2 regions of the Streptomyces sp. NPDC056738 genome follow, and region 2 is predicted to be linked to the other one. Evidence: predicted binding sites of a transcription regulator. Region 2 holds the regulator's gene; the other holds the start of a gene.

Region 1 (4,654 bases), on a different contig from region 2:
CGCGCGGGCCCGGCAGCAGGGTGGCGCGCACCAGGCCGGGCTCCGTGCCGAACCAGAGCACCGCCTCCTTCACGTCCCCGCCGTCCGAGATCCACTCGGCCTCCGCCTCGGCGGGGACCGCCTCGTGCGGGATGCCGGGGGCGATCTTCAGCGCGGCGACCCGTGCGCCCCGGGCCGCTCCGACCGCCCAGGACAGCGGCGGCGAGTACGCCTCCGGGTCGAAGATCCGGCCCCGGCCGCCCCGGCGCGCCGGGTCCACGAAGACGGCGTCGTACGACGTGGTGTCCACCTCGGTGACGTCGCTCTCGCGCACCTCGATCAGGTCCGCGAGCCCCAGCGCGTCGGCGTTCGCGCGGGCGGCGGCGGCCGTCAGCGGATCGCGGTCGACGGCCAGCACGCGGATCCCGGCGCGGGCCAGCGCGATGGCGTCGCCGCCGATGCCGCAGCACAGGTCGGCGACGGAGCGGACCCCCAGCGCGCGCAGCCGCTCGGCGCGGTGCACGGCCACGCTCGTCCGGGTGGACTGCTCGACCCCGTTCGGGGTGAAGAACATCCGTCCGGCGTCCTCGGCGCCGAACTTCGCCACCGCGCGCTGCCGCAGCCGTGCCTGGCCGAGGGCCGCCGAGACCAGGTCGGCCGGGTGTTCGCGGCGCAGCCGGGTGGCGACGGCCAGTTCCTGTGCCGGTTCCGTGGCGCGGACCTCGTCGAGCAGGGCGCGGCCCTCGGGGGTGAGGAGGGGGGCGAAGGAGACGTCGTTCACCCGGCCATTGTGGGCCAGTCGGTGGACGGTGTGCTTCCGGCGGCGGTGTCGGGGCCCTCGCGGGAGGGGTGAGCTGGGAGGATCCGGCTCCATGCGACCCGTACGACAAAATGATAAAACCGGCGCAAACGGGGCTGGTGCGCGCTGGGGAGTCGGCGTGCTCGCCCTCGTCCTCCTCGCCTCCGGCTGCGCCGGGACCGGCGCCGTCCCGGCCACGCGGTCCGGGGAAGGGGCCGGGGGCGGAGGTCGGGCCGGGCGCGGAAGCGCCGAACCGGCCCACGCCCCGCGGGCCGTGCTCCCGGAAGGCCCCGCGGCCGCCCTCGCCGCGTACGCCTCCCGGCTCGGCGCGGCGCAGGCCCGGCGCGCCGCCGTCGCCCGGCGCTGGGGCCTGAAGGCGGTGCCGCTGACGCCCCCGGCACCGCCCGCCAGGAAGCCGGTCATCGAGGCCCGCAAGGGGTTCGAGGTGGACGACCAGCGGGAACTGGGGCTGCCGCCGGTCTTCACCACCGTCCCCACCAAGGACAAGGTCGTCTTCCTCACCGTCGACGACGGCGCCGAGAAGGACCCCGCGTTCCTGCGGATGATGAGCGACCTGAAGATCCCGTACACAGCCTTCCTCAGCGACTTCCTCGTCAAGGACGACTACGGCTACTTCCGGAAGATGCGCGACCGGGGCGTCACGCTCAACAACCACACGCTGCACCACCCCTATCTGCCCGCGTTGTCCTACGCCCGGCAGAAGCACGAGATCTGCGGCATGCAGGACGTGATGGAGAAGCAGTTCGGCAGACGGCCGACCGTCTTCCGCCCGCCCTACGGCAACTACGACCAGGACACCCTGCGCGCCGCCAGGTCCTGCGGCATCAGGTACGCGCCCATCTGGAACGAGGAGGTCTTCGCCGACCACTGGGAGTACCGCGAGGAGGACCAGGACCTGCACCCCGGCGACATCGTCCTCACCCACTTCCAGGGCCGCGGGGAATGGAAGGGCACCATGCCCGACATGGTCCGCCGCTTCCTGAGGACGGTCACCGCCAAGGGGTACGCGGTCGCACGCCTGGAGGACTACCTGTGAGGCTGCGGGCGCCGGCCGCCGGGCTGCTCGTGGCGGCGCTGCTCAGCGGGTGCGCGCAGTCCGTCGACCCCATCGAGAGGCTCGGCAAGAAGGCCGCCCAGCGCGTGCACCCGACGGAGTCGGCGTACCACCGCTGGGGCCTGGCCAGTCCGCTCGCCCCCGCGCCGGCCGTGACCGTCCGGACCACCGCGCGCACCGCGGACACGGGCCTGCCGCCCGTCGTGAACCAGGTGCGCACCCGCGACAAGGTGGTCTTCCTGACGTACGACGACGGGGCCGAGCGCGACCCGCGGTTCGCCGACATGGTCCGCGAACTGCGCCTGCCGGTCAGCATGTTCCTCACGGACCGGGTCGCCGGACCCGGGTACGGGCGGCTCGCCCGGCTGCGCTCGGTCGGCGCGAGCCTGCAGAACCACACCGTCGACCACGCCACCCTGCGCGGCCTGCCCTACGCCGGCCAGCGCGCCGAGATCTGCGGGCAACAGGACAAGCTCGCGCGGCGCTTCGGCGTCCGGCCCCGGCTGCTGCGGCCCCCGTACGGCAGGTACGACGACACCACCCTGCGCGCCGCCGCCGACTGCGGGGTCGCCGCCATCGTCCTCGGCAGGACGGCCGACACCCGACCGCTCCGGCCCGGCGACATCCTCTCGGGCCCGGCCGAACCCGATCTGACGGGCGCCACGCTCCGCCTGCTCCGCCGCATCCAGCGCGAGGGCTTCACCCTGGCGCGACTGGAGAACTACCTCTAGTCGGCTACGCCACGCCGACGCCTTTGGCACTCCGCTTGACCGAGTGCTAATCACAGTCATAGTCTCAGGTCTGGCACTCCCCCCTGGAGAGTGCCAACAGCGACGGGCAGGTCCGGCACCCGCGACGACGGATCGACCTGGTCGCCACCTCAGACAGTTAACCCCGTGAGATCTCCGAAGGGGGAGGTCGGATCGTGACGACCGCCAGCTCCAAGGTTGCCATCAAGCCGCTCGAGGACCGCATCGTGGTCCAGCCGCTCGACGCCGAGCAGACCACGGCCTCCGGCCTGGTCATTCCCGACACGGCGAAGGAGAAGCCCCAGGAGGGCGTCGTCCTGGCCGTGGGCCCGGGCCGCATCGAGGACGGCAAGCGTGTCGAGCTCGACGTCGCCGTCGGCGACATCGTTCTCTACAGCAAGTACGGCGGCACCGAGGTGAAGTACAACGGCGAGGAGTACCTCGTCCTCTCGGCTCGCGACGTGCTCGCGATCATCGAGAAGTAATTCACCTGGTAAGGGAGTTCGGGACTTTTCCCCGGACGACCCCGCACCAAGCATTGCAGTGAACCACGCCCCTGGCACCCGCGACCATCCAGCCGGGCGCCGGGGGCGCGGTTCGTTCTCCATATTTTCGAGAGGGCTGAACCGCTCCTATGGCGAAGATCCTGAAGTTCGACGAGGACGCCCGTCGCGCCCTTGAGCGCGGCGTCAACAAGCTTGCCGACACGGTGAAGGTGACGATCGGCCCCAAGGGCCGCAACGTCGTCATCGACAAGAAGTTCGGCGCTCCCACCATCACCAACGACGGTGTGACCATCGCCCGTGAGGTCGAGGTCGAGGACCCGTTCGAGAACCTCGGCGCGCAGCTCGTGAAGGAGGTGGCGACCAAGACCAACGACATCGCGGGTGACGGTACGACCACCGCCACCGTGCTCGCCCAGGCGCTCGTGCGCGAGGGCCTGCGCAACGTCGCCGCCGGTGCTTCCCCGGCGCTGCTGAAGAAGGGCATCGACGCGGCCGTCAAGGCGGTCTCCGACGAGCTCCTCGCCACCGCGCGCCCCATCGACGAGAAGTCCGACATCGCCGCCGTCGCCGGTCTGTCCGCCCAGGACCCGCAGGTCGGCGAGCTCATCGCCGAGGCGATGGACAAGGTCGGCAAGGACGGTGTCATCACCGTCGAGGAGTCCAACACCTTCGGTCTGGAGCTCGACTTCACCGAGGGCATGGCCTTCGACAAGGGCTACCTGTCCCCGTACATGGTGTCCGACCAGGAGCGTATGGAGGCCGTCCTCGACGACCCGTACATCCTCATCCACCAGGGCAAGATCAGCTCCATCCAGGACCTGCTGCCGCTGCTGGAGAAGGTCATCCAGTCGAACGCCTCCAAGCCGCTGCTGATCATCGCCGAGGACGTCGAGGGCGAGGCCCTGTCGACCCTGGTCGTGAACAAGATCCGCGGCACGTTCAACGCCGTCGCCGTGAAGGCCCCCGGCTTCGGTGACCGCCGCAAGGCCATGCTCGGCGACATCGCCACCCTCACCGGTGGTCAGGTCATCGCCGAGGAGGTCGGCCTCAAGCTCGACCAGGTCGGCCTGGACGTGCTCGGCAGCGCCCGCCGCGTGACCGTCACCAAGGACGACACCACGATCGTCGACGGTGCCGGCAGCAGCGACGAGGTCGTCGGCCGCGTCAACCAGATCAAGGCCGAGATCGAGAACACCGACTCCGACTGGGACCGCGAGAAGCTCCAGGAGCGCCTCGCGAAGCTGGCCGGCGGCGTGTGCGTGATCAAGGTCGGCGCCGCCACCGAGGTGGAGCTGAAGGAGAAGAAGCACCGTCTGGAGGACGCCATCTCCGCGACCCGCGCCGCGGTCGAGGAGGGCATCGTCTCCGGTGGTGGCTCCGCGCTCGTCCACGCCGTCAAGGTCCTCGAGGGCAACCTCGGCAAGACCGGCGACGAGGCCACGGGTGTCGCGGTCGTCCGCCGCGCCGCCGTCGAGCCGCTGCGCTGGATCGCCGAGAACTCCGGCCTCGAGGGTTACGTCATCACCTCGAAGGTCGCCGAGCTCGA
Region 2 (4,654 bases):
GGCGTCGTAGCCGTCGTCGCGGCCGCTGTCCGGGTCCCCGAGCTCGGTCTCGTACCAGGCGGCCTCGCCCGCGAGCTGGTGCGCGTACACCTCGACCGCGGCGGCGTCCGCGTGCTCGGGCTGCGGGAGGAACAGGTTGACGCCGAAGGGACGGCCGGTCAGCCCGCGCAGTTGCTTGATCTCCTGGTACATGCCGTCGGCGGTCTTGTACCCCGCCGCGAGGAAGCCGAGCCCGCCGGCCTCGGACACGGCGGCCGCGAGCTGCGGGACGGAGACTCCGCCCGCCATGGGGGCCTGCACGATCGGGTGAGGGAAGAGATCGGTCAGCGCGGAGGACATGACGGCATGTTGTCACGTCCCTCGGACAAGTCCGAATCCGGTCGGTCAGCCGGATACGGCCTCCGACGTGGAGGGCACGGGGCGCTCCTGGCCCCGTGCCCCGCCTGGATCAGCGGCCGTTGAAGGCGTCCTTCAGCCGGGAGAAGAGCCCCTGCTGACCGGGCTGGAACTGACCGGTGGGCCGTTCCTCGCCGCGCATCTGCGCCAGCTCGCGCAGCACCCGCTCCTGCTCCGGGTCGAGCTTGGTCGGCGTCATGACCTCGACGTGCACGACGAGGTCGCCTCGGCCGCCGCCGCGCAGGTGGGTGACGCCCCGGCCGTGCAGCGGGATCGACTGACCGGACTGCGTGCCCGGACGGATGTCGACCTCCTCCATGCCGTCGAGCGTCTCCAGCGGCACCTTGGTGCCGAGGGCCGCCGCGGTCATCGGGATGGTGACCGTGCAGTGCAGGTCGTCGCCGCGCCGCTGGAAGGTCGAGTGCGGCAGTTCGTGGATCTCGACGTACAGGTCGCCGGCGGGGCCGCCGCCGGGGCCGACCTCGCCCTCGCCCGCGAGCTGGATGCGGGTGCCGTTGTCCACACCGGCCGGGATCTTGACCGTGAGGGTGCGGCGGGAGCGGACCCGGCCGTCGCCCGCGCACTCGTGGCACGGGGTCGGGACGACGGTGCCGAAGCCCTGGCACTGCGGACACGGCCGCGAGGTCATGACCTGACCCAGGAAGGACCGCGTCACCTGGGACACCTCGCCGCGGCCGCGGCACATGTCACAGGTCTGCGCCGCGGTGCCGGGGGCCGCGCCCTCGCCGTTGCAGGTGCCGCAGACGACGGCCGTGTCGACCTGGATGTCCTTCGTGGTGCCGAAGGCCGCCTCGTCGAGCTCGATCTCCAGACGGATCATGGCGTCCTGGCCCCGGCGGGTGCGCGAGCGCGGTCCGCGCTGCGACGCCGTGCCGAAGAACGCGTCCATGATGTCCGAGAAGTTCCCGAAGCCGCCCTGGCCGAAGCCGCCGGCGCCACCGCCGCCCTGCTGGGACAGCGGGTCGCCGCCGAGGTCGTAGACCTGCTTCTTCTGCGGGTCCGACAACACCTCGTAGGCGGCGTTGATCTCCTTGAAGCGCTCCTGCGTCTTCGGATCGGGATTGACGTCCGGGTGCAGCTCGCGAGCGAGCCTCCGGAACGCCTTCTTGATCTCGTCCTGGGACGCGTCGCGGCGCACGCCGAGTACGGCGTAGTAGTCCGTGGCCACTTACGACTCCGCCAGGATCTGTCCGACGTACCGTGCCACCGCTCGTACCGCTCCCATCGTTCCCGGGTAATCCATGCGGGTCGGGCCGACCACGCCGAGTTTGGCTACTGCCTCGCCGCCCGAACCGTAGCCGACGGAGACCACGGACGTGGAGTTGAGTCCCTCATACGCGTTCTCGTGCCCGATTCGCACGGTCATGCTCGAATCCCCGGCCTCTCCAAGCAACTTGAGGAGCACGACCTGCTCCTCGAGGGCTTCGAGCACCGGCCGGATGGTGAGAGGGAAGTCATGTCCGAATCGCGTGAGATTGGCGGTACCGCCGATCATCAGGCGCTCCTCGGTCTCCTCGACCAATGTCTCCAGCAGGGTGGAGAGCACCGTCGAGACCGTACCCCGGTCCTCCGCCTCGAAGGCATCCGGGAGGTCCTGGACGAGCTGCGGGACGTCCGCGAAGGGGCGCCCCGCGACCCGGCTGTTGAGCCGGGCCCGCAGGTCCGCCAGCGACGTCTCACCGAACGGCGCCGGGCAGTTGATCATTCGCTGCTCGACCCGGCCGGTGTCCGTGATCAGCACGAGCATCACCCGCGCGGGGGCCATGGAGAGCAGCTCCACATGGCGCACGGTCGAGCGGGTCAGCGAGGGGTACTGCACGACGGCGACCTGCCGGGTGAGCTGCGCGAGCAGCCGCACGGTCCGGCCGACGACGTCGTCAAGGTCGACGGCTCCGTCCAGGAAGTTCTGGATGGCGCGGCGCTCGGGCGCGGTCATCGGCTTGACGCCGGCGAGCTTGTCGACGAAGAGGCGGTACCCCTTGTCCGTGGGGATGCGCCCGGCACTGGTGTGCGGCTGCGCGATGTACCCCTCGTCCTCCAGGACCGCCATGTCGTTGCGGACGGTCGCCGGCGAGACGCCGAGACGGTGCCGCTCGGTGAGCGCCTTCGAACCGACCGGCTCCTCGGTGCCCACGTAGTCCTGGACGATGGCGCGCAGCACCTCGAGCCTGCGTTCGCTGAGCATCGCGCACCTCCAGAAGTCGACTCGGTGGTCTTCGTGGCCTTCGTGGCATTCGCCTGGCACTCAGCGCACGCGAGTGCCAACGTTCCCCGGCCCAGTGTACGGCGGTCGGGCACGCCCCGGGCAAGGGCGGGCCTGCGATGTCGTGCACGGCACCCGGTCACCGTTAGCGTCGCCGCATGAGGCTGACTTGGGAAGAGCTCGGGTGGGAAAGGGTGGCGCCCCGGGTGGGGCGACGGCGGCTTCCGGACTGGGACTGCACGGCCGGGCTCGTCGTCGGCGAGGGGGCGGCACTCATGATCGACGCCGGGTCGAGCCTCGCGGAGGGCGCCGCCCTGCGCGCCGATGCGCGGGTCCTGACCGGCGGACGTGTGACCCATATCGCGCTCACCCACCCGCATTTCGACCATGTTTTCGGCGCGGCCGCGTTCGCCGGCGCGCAGGTCCTCGCCGCGGACGGCTCGTCCGAGGTGTACCGGAACGGCCGCGGGGAGCTGTGCGCGGACGCGGTGCGCAACGGTCTCGACCCGGGGGCGGCGGAGGAGGCGGCGGACACCCTCGTACGGCCCCACCGCCTCGTCGGGAGCACCTGGGACGTGGATCTCGGCGGCGGCGTCGGGGTCCGGCTGGTGCGGACGGGCGAGGGCCACACCGCCCACGACCTGGTGGCCGTCGTGCCGGGCGACCCGGTGGTGGTGTTCTGCGGCGACCTGGTCGAGGAGTCGGGCGAGCCGCAGGCGGGCCCCGACGCCGTGCCGTCGCGCTGGCCCGCGGCGCTCGACCGGCTGCTCGGCCTGGGCGGCGAGGAGGCGCTGTACGTGCCCGGCCACGGGGCGGTCGTGGACGCCGCGTTCGTACGGTCCCAACGGGACGCCCTGGCCGAGCGTTTCGGCGTGTCGCGGTGAGCGCCGCCGGGCTTCTCCTATCGTCATCCGAATGCGCCAGTACTCTCCGGACCTGACCCCGCCGTGGAAGAAGCCCCAGCCCGTGCCCGAGGTCCCGGCGGACCCGGGTCTGGTCGTCGAGGAGCCCGGCACCGGCTTCTGCGGCGCGGTGATCCGCTGCGAGGCGGGCACGGTGACCCTGGAGGACCGCTTCGGCAAGCACCGCGTGTTCCCGCTGGAACCGCGCGGCTTCCTGCTGGAGGGCAAGGTGGTGACGCTGGTCCGCCCGGCGCCCTCCGCGCCGGTGCGCCCCAGCCGTACGGCCTCCGGCTCGGTGGCGGTCCCCGGCGCCCGCGCCCGGGTCGCGCGCGCCGGGCGCATCTACGTCGAGGGCCGGCACGACGCCGAGCTGGTCGAGCGGGTCTGGGGCGACGACCTGCGCGTCGAGGGCGTGGTCGTGGAGTACCTGGAGGGCGTGGACGACCTCCCGGCGGTGGTCGAGGCGTTCTCCCCGGGCCCGGACGCCCGGCTCGGCGTGCTCGTGGACCACCTGGTGCCGGGTTCGAAGGAGTCACGGATCGCGGAGGCGGTCACGAGCGAGCACGCCCTGGTGCTCGGCCACCCGTACATCGACGTGTGGGAGGCCGTGAAGCCGTCCTCCGTCGGCATCGCGTCCTGGCCCCGGGTCCCGCACGGCCAGGACTGGAAGACGGGCGTGTGCCGGGCCCTGGGCTGGCCGGAGAACACCGGCGCGGCCTGGCAGCACATCCTGTCCCGGGTCCGCTCCTACAAGGACCTCGAACCGGCCCTGCTGGGCCGGGTGGAGGAACTGATCGACTTCGTCACGGCCCCGGAGTGAGAGGTCGGCGCGGCCGCCTGCTCAGTCCACCAGATCCCGGACCACGGCGTCCGCGAGGAGGCGGCCGCGCAGGGTGAGGACGGCCCGGCCGGCGTCGTAGGGGCCGGCTTCGAGGAGTCCCTCGGACAGGGCGCGGCGGGAGGCCGCGAGACCGTCGGGGCGGAGCAGGGAGAGCGGGCAGCCCTCGCGCAGCCGCAGTTCCAGGAGGATCCGCTCGACCCGGCGGTCCTCCTCGGAGAGGAGTTCACGGCCGGCCCCCGGGGAGCGGCCCTCGGCCAGCGCCGCCGCGTACGCCCCCGGATGCTTCACGTT

The links. The regulator HrcA, encoded in region 2, represses chaperone genes, less so after heat shock. The targets are predictions, from matches to a motif close to TTNGCACTCNGNNNNNCNGAGTGCNAA.
Region 1: a site for HrcA is predicted at 2,608-2,634, ahead of groES (co-chaperone GroES). Genes of this name have one in related genera too.

What each region holds. Positions count from the first base shown of each region.
Region 1 is NZ_JBHTZF010000014.1:91,515-96,168, forward strand. Features, by position in the region: gene ACFRIC_RS32070 (methyltransferase domain-containing protein) at 1-760, opposite strand, end outside; gene ACFRIC_RS32075 (polysaccharide deacetylase family protein) at 852-1,835, shown strand; gene ACFRIC_RS32080 (polysaccharide deacetylase family protein) at 1,832-2,584, shown strand; gene groES (co-chaperone GroES) at 2,779-3,087, shown strand; gene groL (chaperonin GroEL) at 3,237-4,654, shown strand, end outside.
Region 2 is NZ_JBHTZF010000003.1:625,083-629,736, forward strand. Features, by position in the region: gene ACFRIC_RS10370 (nitronate monooxygenase) at 1-339, opposite strand, end outside; gene dnaJ (molecular chaperone DnaJ) at 449-1,585, opposite strand; gene hrcA (heat-inducible transcriptional repressor HrcA) at 1,586-2,602, opposite strand; gene ACFRIC_RS10385 (MBL fold metallo-hydrolase) at 2,779-3,504, shown strand; gene ACFRIC_RS10390 (DUF3097 domain-containing protein) at 3,536-4,342, shown strand; gene hemW (radical SAM family heme chaperone HemW) at 4,364-4,654, opposite strand, start outside.